4 regions of the Paenibacillus sp. IHBB 10380 genome follow, and region 1 is predicted to be linked to each of the others. Evidence: predicted binding sites of a transcription regulator. Region 1 holds the regulator's gene; each other region holds the start of a gene.

Region 1 (3,217 bases):
ATTACTGGCCGGTCCATCTGTGCCAAGCGAAACCGTAACGCCCGCTTTCAACAGATCTGTCACTCTTGCTATACCACTCGCAAGCTTCAGATTACTGCCTGGATTATGCGACACACCAACATCATATTTAGCCAATATTTCAATTTCCTTATCGTTTAAGTGAACCCCATGAGCTACCAACGAAGGGCGTGTAAACATCCCTAGCTTCTCTAAATGCTCCACAGGTCTAAGACCATAGTCATTCACATTCTGCTGGACTTCACTCAACGTCTCAGACATATGCGTATGCATAGGCAGATCTAGATCATGAGCGGCTTGTACAAATCTCTCGAAGAAATCTGGAGGGCAAGTATAAGGTGCATGTGGTGAGATCATCGTCGTGATTCTTCCATCTGCTTGGCCATGCCAATCTTTAGCGAAAGCGATAGCTTCTTTCAGCTTCACATTCTGAACCTCTTCAGAACATAGACCAATAACACCACGCATTAAAACGCCTCTCATACCAGATCCTTCAACAACTTTAGCCACTTGTCCCATATGATCATACATATCTAAAAAGGTAGTTGTACCTCCCTTTAGCATTTCTATGACTGACAAGGATGTTCCCCAGTATACGTCTTCTGAAGTGAATTTCGCCTCCATTGGCCACATTTTTTCTTGTAGCCAGACTTGAAGTGCTAGATCATCACCATAACCTCTCAGCAACGACATCGCGGCATGCCCATGCGTATTGACTAATCCAGGTAGGAAGAACAAATGAGTACCATCAACCACGGGGATATCCTGTTCAACAGAAGGGGCCTGCTCCCCAATGTAAGTAATCAGATCATCTTCAATTAGCATATATCCTCGAATAACCGGTTGCTCTCGATTAAGGACAGCAAAGGATCCGTTCTTAATGATCCACTTTGTCGGTGATTTCGTCATGAATTGTTTCTTCCTTTCTATTGTTCAAATAATAAGCCAGACTTAGCATATCGGTTGTGAAGTCAGCAGCATGGATGCGAATATGAGGCGGTGCTTTAAGAATGGTAGGTGCGAAATTCAATATCGCTTCGATACCTGATTCAATTAGTTGGTCAGCTACACTTTGCGCCTCAAATGCCGGAACTGTAATGATCCCAATTCGAATGTTTTTGTCAATAATTGTTGATCTAAGCTCTTCCATTGGTTGTACTTTTAATGTATTAATCTCTGTGCCTACTTTAGGTGAATAAGAGTCAAACACAGCAATGATTTTCAAATTCTCTTTAAGATACATATTGTAATTAGATAGCGCTTGTCCCAAGTTCCCTGCTCCCACCAACACCACATTAATTTGCTGGTCAAGATTCAGGATGTGACGAATTTTCTCAATAAGATAAGCAACATCATAACCGATCCCTTTACGTCCGAAATCCCCGAAATAGGCTAAATCCTTACGAATTTGTGCAGGATTCAGTTCAAGCTTTTGACCTAATTCCTGCGAAGAAACAGTAGCAACTTCACGGTTTTGAAGCTCCGAAAGATACCTTAAATAGACAGGCAATCTACGGACGACAGCTTCTGATATTTTCTCGAATTTCATTCTTGCTCCTCCTAATTATTGGCTGAAATAAAGCCACCTCAAGATGCCCCTCCCTCATGAAGCCATTCAGATATGCGTGGTACCATCTGATTCATTGGCATATGTTCCATTTTGGGACCAGGCAATGAATATAAGAAATATTTCCCATAATAAGATTCTATAACACGTGTATCATATACAATAACAATGCCTCGATCACTTGCTGTACGTACAAGTCTACCAAAGCCTTGCTTGAAGCGGATCACCGCTTGAGGTACTGATAACTTCATGAAAGGATTCTTCTTCTGTTGTTGCAAGAGCTCGCTTTTGGCTTCTACAAGCGGATGATTCGGCGGTTGAAACGGTAACCGAACGATAGCCAGACAGGTCAACGCTTCACCAGGTATATCCACACCTTCCCAGAAGCTACTCGTTCCTAGTAACACAGAGGCACTGCTATCTTGGAACCTGCGAATCAATTTACTTCGACTCCCTGTGTCCACACCCTGACCTAAGACGGTAATATCACTGGAAGAGAGCGCACTACGTAAGGGTTCATACACTTGACGAAGCATGCGATATGAAGTGAATAATACAAGCATCCTCCCCTTAGTAGCTATCGCCGTATCTGCTAAAGATTTAACCAGCGTGTTCACAAAGAGCGCATCTCCAATGCTTCCCTTCACACTTGGGAAGTCCCGAGGAATCACAAGCAATGCCTGATCGCGGTAGCGAAACGGCGATGGCAGTTGAACTGTCATCAGTCGGTTACTGTCTGCAGATTCTTGTAGACCCAGGTTCTCGATCATATACTGAAATGACTTTTCAATCGATAGCGTGGCAGATGTTAATATTATACTTTTCTTCTTATCAAAGAATAATTCCTTCAATTGCTTGCTCACATCTATAGGGACTGCGAACAATTGCAATGATTTACTTCGAAAATGACCATTGGCTTCCATCCAATATACATTTCCTGCATCATTGAGTGACATGAAAAAACGAAGATCTTCCTTCTCCGCATTCAGATCCTTGAAGAGACCACTGATATCTGTGACTAAGCTATCTGAATTGTATTCATCATGATCATCCCTGAGCTCGTTTATCATCTTCTCACCTTTACGAACCACATCGCTTAAGATGACATGTATCTGATTCTCGATTGCAGATACAGCCTCCCAATCCTGTGGCTTCTTCGTAGGTTGTAAGCGTAGAACAAACTGACCCGTATCTCCAGGTGCAGCATCACTGCGCTCAGGCAGAAGACTAAATAACATATCACTCAGTCTATCCCAATGCTCCTTAACCTCAACCAAATCTCCACTTAATCTTTCAATAAGGGAAGACCACTCAGAAGACTTCTCATAGCCCGAAGAATAGATCTGCTGGCGTAAGGCTGGTAATTGACCACTACGATTATCTTTATAAAGTCTTGTTAGTGTATGCACGATCGTGAAATATTTCATTTGAAGTCCGAGATGCTTACCCGCTACTTCTTCTAGGTGATGTGCTTCATCAATCACCAAATGTTCATAGGCTGGTAGAAGCTGGTGCCCTGCCTTAACATCTGTAAAAAGTTTAGAGTGATTCGTGATAACGACGTCCGCAATTCCTGCTTCATGCTTCGCTCGATGATAGTAACATTTACGGAACCATGGACAAGCACGACCT
Region 2 (3,217 bases), 2.5 Mb from region 1:
GGCTGCCGGAAAAAGTATCTCTTGGGAAGTGCTTGAATTACGCTGTAAAAAAAACAAAACTCAGCTATATTGCCAAATTTGACGATGATGATTATTATGCTCCTAATTACTTAAGTGAGAACAAACAAACTTTTGATAGGATAAATGCGGATATAATCGGAAAAAGGGCCCACTTTATGTATTTGCAGCGCTCAAAGATACTTATCCTTCGTTCTCATAAAAATGAGAACCAATATGTTTCCGCTCTCCCTGGCGCAACACTTGTTATTAAACGAAAAGTATTTCGCAAAGTTCAATTTCCTAACCGAAGTATTGGAGAGGATACTGATTTTTGCCGTAATAGTAAAGCAAAGGGCTACAAAATTTACTCTGCTGGAAGATACAACTTTGCCGCGATACGCAGAAAAAATTTAAAAAGCCATACCTGGGTAATCAGCGATGAAAGGATATTAGCATCTCCTATTATCAACTACCGGCATGTACGGAATTACAAACAATTTGTTCAAAAGGGTACACACAAATAACAACTTAGAACTTTCTTCTTTCTATGCTATCCCATGGACCTTTATAATAAATTCGCCATGTTAAAGTTTCGTTCTCCCGAACTTTAACATGGCGAATTTATTTATCTGTGATGCAAAAAAAATCGGCCTCCCTTCTCAAGGAAAGACCGATAGATTATCTAATCTATTAGGAATGCTTCTGCTTATTACCTTTCACCTGTGCACTACTAGGTAATGCTCCGTGAGTGGCATTGGGTTCGCGTAAATAAGATACCCAATACGCGGCTGCAACAAAGACGACGCCCCCAGTTAAATTACCAAGCCATACTGGAACGAAGTTCATAAGATACTCTCCCCATGAATAGTGACCTGCGAATATAGCAGCGGGAATAAGGAACATATTAGCCACGACGTGCTGAAATCCAATCGCAACGAAAGCCATCGTTGGAAACCAGATCCCCATTATTTTGCCACTCATATTATCCGCACCATAAGATAACCACACTGCCAGAGCTACTAGCCAGTTACATCCAATTCCTGAAACGAAAGCCTGTACAAAACTAGCATCCAATTTGTGACCTGCCATATCCACTACCTTATCTAAATATACGCCAGTCTCCGTGAGGCCTACGATGTGTCCGAAGAAATAGGCGATGAATATCGCACCCACGAAATTACTTAACGTAATAAGAATGAGATTCTTCACGACTTCAAAGAATGAAATTTTCTTAGCCATCCATGCAAGAGGTACAGCCATCATATTACCCGTTAACAATTCACCACCAGCCAATAGTACGAGTATTAGCCCTACGGGGAAGATCGAAGCTCCGATAAAACTAGCGATTGTTTCCCATTCTTTAGGTGCTCCCGCGATAACACGAATATCTAGTAAAAAGCCAAGTGCTATAAAGGCTCCACCTAAGAAACCAAGTACTAGTACCGTTATTAGTGGGTTATGTGCTTTCTTAGTCCCTGTTTCTACCGTCAGTTCAGCTATTTGCTGAGGCTTGTAATAGGCCATGAGTATGATCTCCTTTGATCCAATTAATACTTCAAATCTTGTGTATTTATTCCATTGTAACGCAATTGATTTGATTACAAACGTTATAAATATCACAATGCGACATTTATAGGTGAATCATTTCACATTTTAGTGATAAATATGCTTAACAATAGAATATTGCTTGTCATTACTTTTAGACATACACTGAAATTAGCACGATACGGAATCATTGAAAAGAAGGGAGTGAATTGGGATGACGATTTATATCGCGTTGTTACGAGGTATTAATGTAGGTGGAAAGAATAGGATCAAAATGGCCGAATTGAAGAGTACATTGGAAGCAATGGGGCTGAGTCGGGTTCAGACGTATATCCAAAGCGGGAATGTTCTGTTCGAATCGAATGAGGAAGAAGAACCGTTACGCAAGCGAATCGAACATGAGATCGAGGCGGTATTTGGTTTTTCGGTAAGTGTTATTATAAGAACGGCCAAGGAGCTAGCAACCATTGCCGCGAATTGCCCGTTCTCAGAGGAAGCTATTTCCGAAGCGGCGTCCTCATCTGAAGGAGAGAGTCTTTACGTCTCCTTATTGCTTGAGGAGCCTTCACAGAAAGGGATTGAACGATTAAGTGCTTTCAGAAGTGAAAGCGATGAGTACCAGCTTGTGGGCCGAGAAATATACCTATTATTCCGTCATAGCATACGCAACTCTAAACTTGCGAACAACCTTCAGAAACTCGATGTCCCCGTGACTGTGCGTAACTGGAAAACAATAAACAAACTCGTTACACTAGCACATGCAATGGAAGTGTAATTTAAGGAGCCTACTTCGTTAGAGAAGAATTACGCTAACGAAGTAGGGTGAAGAAATATATTCTTTAGGCCGGATCATTGTTGATGATATTGAACTTAGTGCGATGGATGGGATTACGCAAGAAGAACAAGAACGCTTTTTCGAAACACTACGCAAAATCAAGGATAATGTAAATCAGTAAAGTAGGGAGTCTTAGCATCATGAATAAACAAAAGTTGTGGACGAAGGACTTCTTATTCGTTTTTTTCACAAATCTTTTTCTCTATTTATCTTTTTATTTATTAGTTGTTATTTTTTCCGCATATGCGATGGAGCATTTTGATGCTACACAAAGTCAAGCGGGTCTGGCTTCGAGTATATTCATTCTGGGTGTCTTAATTGCTCGTCCTTTCGTAGGCAGGTTTATCCAGCAACTCGGACATAAAAGAATGCTTTACATAGGCTTAATTTGTGGTCTAGTGACTTCGGCTTTATATTTCCAAGTAGATAGCTTACTGTTGCTTCTTTTAAACCGTTTCTTGCATGGAATATCATTTGGGATTGCTGCCACTGCGACAAATACGATTGTGGTAGGGTTGATTCCTCCTGAGCGACGTGGTCAAGGCATTGGTTATTTCGCATTGAGTATTACTCTTGCTGCGGCGGTTGGTCCACTGTTAGGGTTATTTATTACCCAACATGGAAGCTATCATATGATTTTTTTAGTCTGTTTACTATTTGCAGCATTCAGCTTTGTGGTTACGTTGTTTTTAAAAGTGCCTAAAGCGGAACCTTCGACAGAACCCTTAGCCCCAAAGAAAGGATTTAAATTCAAAGATTTCATAGAAGTTAAGGCTGTTCCTATCGCCATTGTAATGGCTGTAATCAACTTTAGCTATTCTAGTATTCTTACATTTC
Region 3 (3,217 bases), 1.4 Mb from region 1:
CGCTCTAAGCGGATTGATACCGCCTCAAAAATATGTATATATAGGCAAAGGACAATTCAAAAACAACGATGGGGATGTAACCATAAGCTTTGACCAACCGAAGAATGGAAAAACCTATTTAAAACTTAGCAATTATTTGAATTTTCCGGGATTAGGTCAAACGGTTATGGTAACGTATGAGTATCAAAAGTTAGATTCCAATCCTCTAAATCAGTCAACTCAAACGGTATGGGAACAAAGAAATGGAAAAAATTACTACGCTTTGGATGAAAAGATAACTTCATTCAAGTATATGATTAAGGCGTCTTTGGCCTTAAATTTATCCGTTGATGTCAACCATGGATACGCATCCGGCACTCAAATTGTTGATAAGAATAAAGCAGTAAATGTATTTGATATTCCTATTTTTAGCGGAAGAGATGCTTTTGATTTGAATTTCTATAACATGGACCATACAGAGCAATTAATGATCGATGGAGAATCCTATATAAGTGAAGATGCGATTCAACCCATTTATGAAGGGAACTCCTCGATTAGCACCATACCATCCAATGGTCAGGCTGTATGGTATAAGATTGATGGAAAATCAGCCAATCGAGTCATGAACGTTGAGACTCCGGTAAGTGGGGGATTTGCCGTTTATGACGCGAATGGAATGGTTGTGAACTTTTCAAAGGCAACGAGCAATCATTCGGTAGTACTACCTGAAGGTGGGATGATCGTTTTTGGTGGCAATGAGGGGGATGCATTCAAAATTAATTTGAAGAATAAATAGACTTGTAGCATATAAGATTCTTACCCTAGTTTACACTGGTATAGTCACAGTCTGGTTGCAAAATCAGAACAGCCCGGTCACCAAATGATCGGGCTGTTCTGATGTGGTCCTAGTCACTACCCTCTAACCAGCAACACACAGCACTCCACATGTGTTGTATGTTATATTAACAAAGGATTTTTGAAATTATATTGGATGACAGAAATACGGTAAATTATGTATTATCAGTACCTACCTTATTCATGTAATATGAAACTACTATGTCTAGTAAAAGACCAAGACTGACGTTTAGCATGCGCAGGATCATGAGTAACGACTCTGACCTTGTAGCTCTAGCGTTAGGCTTGAATGATCCCTTCACCCGCCCTTTTACAATATCGCTATCAGATAATCCGTTAAGCGCATCCTCTGCCCATCTACCCAAAACATCATTGAACTTAGTCGGGTTTGAAGGTGAAGTCGTGTTAATTACTTTTGAAAACATAGCCAAAATTCCGCTTTAGGGATGCTTTGATTCGGCTTGAAAGACCCTTTGAGTAACCATTAATAATACCACTTGCTTTTAATGTAGCAATTGCATCTACTGCCCAATGACCTTTAGCGTCCTTAAAGTTAGAGCTACCTACAGACTTTAGACCTTGCAATCAGCCATCTAGCCCTCCCGCCTGATGCATGATTACAGACGAAAACCAAAACATTGTGAAATATATCACTATATATAGGACCGATGGTGTATTACAATGAAGTGAACCTAAAAGACTAACGATTCAGACAGGGGAGGTAACCGTGATAGATTTGAAGTTCGGAGAACAAAGGCGAAGCTCACGCTCCTCCACTTCTCAATTTCTCCGTTACTCCCTTCTTTTTTGTTGGGTTCTTTACGTTCATCTAGATAACAGACATATAAAAGCGGAGGGTCAAACATGAAAAAGAACGTAGCAACAACGCTTATTCTCGTTCTCTCTCTCATGCTCGCGATCGCGGGATGCGGCAACGGGAACCAGAATCAAAACCAGAGTCAGGGCAATGACAAAAAAGAAGAGACCAAAGAAACGGAAGCTGTTTCGGGGGCGTCTCAAGTCGGCTATACACCAATCGATCAACTCAAAGATAAATATGATATTATCATTGTCGGTGCAGGTGGTGCTGCTATGTCTGCTGCACTTGAGGCAAAAGAAAAAGGCATGAACCCGGTTATTTTTGAAAAAATGCCGATGGCCGGCGGAAATACAACAAAATCATCTTCAGGAATGAATGCTTCTGAAACCAAGTTCCAAAAAGAGCAAGGCATTAACGACAGCAATGATTCATTTTATGAAGAGACGTTAAAAGGCGGTCATGATACAAACGACAAAGAGATGCTTCGTTTCTTCGTTGACAATTCTGCGAGTGCGATCGATTGGCTGGATTCCATTGGGATTCGGTTGAACAATATCACGATTACAGGCGGTATGAGCGAAAAGCGTACACACCGTCCTGAAGATGGCTCAGCGGTAGGACAATACCTTGTTAACGGTTTGCTGAAAAACATACAAGAACAAGAAATCCCACTTTTTGTGAACGCAAATGTAATGGAAATTACGGAACAAGACGGCAAAGTAAGTGGCGTCAAAGTTATCTTCGACCAGAATGATGAGAAAAATATTGCAGCGGATGCTGTCGTTGTTACAGCCGGGGGTTACGGCTCCAATATGGACATGATTGCCGAGGTTCGCTCCGATCTGAAAGGTCTTGTGACAACAAACCAAGAAGGCAGCACCGGTGACGGCATCAAGATGATTGAAAAACTCGGCGGTGTAACGGTCGATATGGATCAAATCCAAGTTCACCCAACGGTACAGCAAGAGAAATCCTACCTCATTGGGGAAGCGGTTCGCGGTGAAGGAGCGATCCTCGTTTCCAGTGAGGGTAAACGTTTCGCAAACGAACTGGATACTCGGGACAATGTCACCGCTGCAATCAATACACTGCCTGAAAAATCGGCTTATCTTGTATTTGATTCCGGCGTAAAATCCCGCGCTAAAGCGATTCAACAATATGAAAAAATGGGCTTTGTCATTCAAGGGGATTCGATCGAGGCATTAGCCAAAGAAATAGGTGTTCCCGCAGATCAGCTCCAAACCACACTGGATACATGGAACAACGCGGTGAAGGATAAAAAGGATGCCGAATTCGGCAGAACAACTGCAATGGACAACGACTTGTCCAGTGGACCATACTATGCAATTAAAATCGCCCCTGGGATTCACTACACCATGGGTGGCGTGAAGATCAATACGAACACAGAAGTGTTGAATAAAGATGGCGAAGCCATTCCTGGCTTGTTTGCAGCAGGCGAGCTTACTGGCGGCTTGCACGGCCAAAACCGGATCGGCGGCAACTCTGTTGCGGAGATCATTATCTTCGGTCGCCAAGCTGGTATACAATCGGCTGAATTTGTAA
Region 4 (3,217 bases), 2.5 Mb from region 1:
GCACGTGTAGTCCATGCTTTAGGTGAAGCCGTGACTACAACAGGTTTCGTTGCAGGCTACAATGGCGCTGCTCTACTCGCAGGCCTAAAGAAAGAATCCATTCCTACTGATTTCCTGACCCTTACGAATGGCGAATCAAGACGTGCCTTGACCATTCTAGATCCTATACAAGGTACTCAAACTGAGCTTATTGAAGTTGGTCCCTCCATTACCGAGACAGACGTACAGCAACTACGTCTAAAAATTGAACAATTAGCCAAATCCTCTAACTGGATTGTCTTCTCAGGTAGCTTACCCTCAGGATGTCCCCCATGGATCTATGCCGAGCTCACCGAGATTGCCCATCGTCATGGAGCAAAGGTTGGTCTGGATGCCAGCGGCGAAGCTCTTCGTGAAGGTCTTCATGGAAGGCCCGATCTAGTGAAGCCGAATGAGCATGAATTAGCAGAACTGATAGGAATGCCTCTCGCTAATCATGCATCTGCCCTTCAAGCTATGTCTTCCCTCATCAACGATAGCACGTCGCTTGTTGTTGTGTCCTTAGGAGCGCGCGGCGCACTCGCTGTATCAGCTAACCATCAGTATCATATTCACATCCCTCAGGTAGCGGCTATCAATCCTGTAGGTAGTGGGGATGCCATGATGGCCGGGCTCGTGTCCGCTCTTTATCGAGGAAAGAACATCCACGATATCCTTCTGCTTGGTGCGGCCTGCGGGACCGCCAACACACTGCATAAGATGGCTGGAAAGGTTACGTTGGAAGATATAGGTGTTGTTCAACAAGACATAAAGATTACGACGACTCGTTCATTATGAACATGAGGATAGACGACTCCTCGACCCAAAAGGACAGTATTCGTTGACCAATGCAATATGGATGGAGGGTTAACCTTTAATCCATGTTGCAACAAAAAAAGCCGGTACCTTTCCTTCTCAAGGTTCCAGCTTTCAGACTACTGATTGCTTCGTATCCCTATTGGACAAATATTAGATCATACTAGCTCGCCATGTTCGAAGCATCTGCATATCATAGGCAATAAATTCTTTGAGAATATTCGCAACTTCTATATATAAGGGGCTCCGAGTAATGAAGGATATGTCTTCAGCAAGCTGAGGAGTCCATTGTAACAGATGTCGATCTAGGAATTGAATCTGAGAATCAATAAGCTCTAGATGTGAGCTACGTATCCGCTTGGTGTCTAAAGTACGTTCTACAAGCACTGCCATGAATTCAAGCTCTAGAATGATATGATCATCCTGCTCATGATCTAACTTATTAAACACGATACCATGGTGAGCATACATCTCATGGATATTCAGCATACACTCCGCAAGATCCTTCCCTTTCATTCCACGATAAGTGCTTTCACAGAGCGATGGGAAAATAGAAGTCTCGCTATCGAACAATCGCCTGTATTCAGTCTCTTCAGCAATACACACTTCCATCAATTGCTGTGGAACAATCTCAGATAATAACTGTTGTAGCTTCCGTCCACCCTCTGTGAGAACAACGTCATCTCTCATCATCATATATTGACGCCATTGGGCAATTAAAGACAAGCTCGGTGGGCCACCTAAAAAATCAATCAGTAGTTGATAACCCCATCCTCTTCCCTGTAACCAATTCAAGCTTACCTTAGACACCTCTAAAGATTCAATAGTCATGGTCATCTCATAACCTCCTATGTGGTCGTAAAGATAGCGCTTACCTAATTAAATAGTACCTCAAATGTTAGATAATTCAAGTGATTTATTTCACATCTCTTGTCTCAAATAACAATTCAACTTTACAAAAAATGATCCCCGCATCATACGAGGATCATATCCTATTACTACCCAGCATACGATTACTAGGGGGAATCGTTACCTTAATCGCTATCATAGCTCTTTATGCAAGCGCTTACTATATTATTTGTCACCGCATACTCTTCTATAATATGCTGATGTGTTCATGCTCCATGGTTCACTGTGGCAAGGGTTATATTTACGAATAGAAGCACAGACTGATGATAGCTCACAAATAGCTGTGAACAACCGCCTTATCATATTCTTGGCCATCACGATGCAGGAGATTAAGCTCTTATTCATTTTTCCTTTAAATTAGAGAGATATTTATAATATCTAGAAATTCTCTTAATTTATGGTTTGAAACCACTTTCAACACATGATACAGTGATGTTGTCGCCTTAAAGGAATTTATTATCGATTAGAGCAATTAATCGGAAAGGAATGTCGATATTGCGTGAATCCATAAATATGAAATCCTCTTTATTCTCTCTCAAACTGTTCAATTTTTTGATCTACGGCACTATGGTGATCTTCACTAGCTTCTTTCAATTATACTTACAAGATGCAGGAATGAACAAATTTGAAATAGGAAGCCTATTAGCTCTAGGCCCAATTGTTTCTATATTGGCTAACCCTTTTTGGAGATTTTGGAGCGATCGAATTCTTAATATGAGGCGAGTTCTACTGATCATGATGACAGGAACACTAGTCATGGTTCAACTTCTATTCCATTCTGATACTTATGCGATGGTATATATATCTATGATCTTGTTCTTTTTCTTCCAGTCTCCTGTATTCTCTCACAGTAACAGTCTTATTCTTGGTTATATTGAAGATACAGGCTATAAATTCGGATCCTTTCGCTTGTGGGGTTCTATGGGATGGGCCATCATCGCTATTGCCACAGGTCTGGTTCTAGACTGGACTGGTGTTGCCAAGGTCTCCATTCTGTTCACAGTTGTGCTTGTATTGGCGATAGGAGTGCTTCTATTCCTCCCCAAACTTCTGAAGCCTTCAGAATCGCCTACAATATACATTAGAGGCTTTGCCAACATATTAGGAAACCGTTATTTCCTTTCGTTTATTGTTCTAGGTATTATAGTCTCTATTCCTAATGCAATGAATAACACATTTATGTCTCTATACATAACAGAACTTGGTGGCTCCAAAAGGATGGTAGGATTAGCCGTATTCTTATCCTCCTTTTTTGAGATCGGTGTATTTTTACTGTTTGATCGTTATCTCAACCGTAAAATTTCGTGGTTAGTGGGTTGCCTGGCACTCGTAAGTTTACTATTTGGATTTCGTTGGATGCTTATGGCAGACGCGACCCTGCCCATTCAAGTTGCGCTCATTCAGGTTCTACATTGTATTACCTTCGGAGGCTATTTCTATGTAGGTACCCAACTTAGCCTACTACTCGTTCCTA

Evidence for each region. The regulator Rex, encoded in region 1, represses fermentation and respiration genes when NADH is low (regulators of the CRP and FNR family bind a similar motif). The targets are predictions, from matches to a motif close to TTGTGAAATATTTCACAA.
Region 2: UB51_RS20495 (formate/nitrite transporter family protein) is a predicted target of Rex. The motif match lies at 1,635-1,652, and genes of this name have one in related genera.
Region 3: UB51_RS25285 (flavocytochrome c) is a predicted target of Rex. The motif match lies at 1,473-1,490, and genes of this name have one in related genera.
Region 4: UB51_RS20450 (TorD/DmsD family molecular chaperone) is a predicted target of Rex. The motif match lies at 1,744-1,761, and genes of this name have one in related genera.

The regions. Positions count from the first base shown of each region.
Region 1 covers NZ_CP010976.1:1,249,476-1,252,692, reverse strand. Annotated here, with positions in the region: gene UB51_RS05695 (amidohydrolase) at 1-927, opposite strand, end outside; gene UB51_RS05690 (redox-sensing transcriptional repressor Rex) at 896-1,567, opposite strand; gene dinG (ATP-dependent DNA helicase DinG) at 1,606-3,217, opposite strand, start outside.
Region 2 covers NZ_CP010976.1:4,502,735-4,505,951, forward strand. Annotated here, with positions in the region: gene UB51_RS20490 (glycosyltransferase family 2 protein) at 1-524, shown strand, start outside; gene UB51_RS20495 (formate/nitrite transporter family protein) at 691-1,524, opposite strand; gene UB51_RS20500 (DUF1697 domain-containing protein) at 1,760-2,320, shown strand; gene UB51_RS20505 (MFS transporter) at 2,521-3,217, shown strand, end outside.
Region 3 covers NZ_CP010976.1:5,595,764-5,598,980, reverse strand. Annotated here, with positions in the region: gene UB51_RS25300 (serine hydrolase domain-containing protein) at 1-775, shown strand, start outside; gene UB51_RS29870 (S-layer homology domain-containing protein) at 990-1,259, opposite strand; gene UB51_RS25290 (S-layer homology domain-containing protein) at 1,240-1,419, opposite strand; gene UB51_RS25285 (flavocytochrome c) at 1,699-3,217, shown strand, end outside.
Region 4 covers NZ_CP010976.1:4,493,671-4,496,887, forward strand. Annotated here, with positions in the region: gene UB51_RS20445 (1-phosphofructokinase family hexose kinase) at 1-816, shown strand, start outside; gene UB51_RS20450 (TorD/DmsD family molecular chaperone) at 988-1,671, opposite strand; gene UB51_RS20455 (MFS transporter) at 2,230-3,217, shown strand, end outside.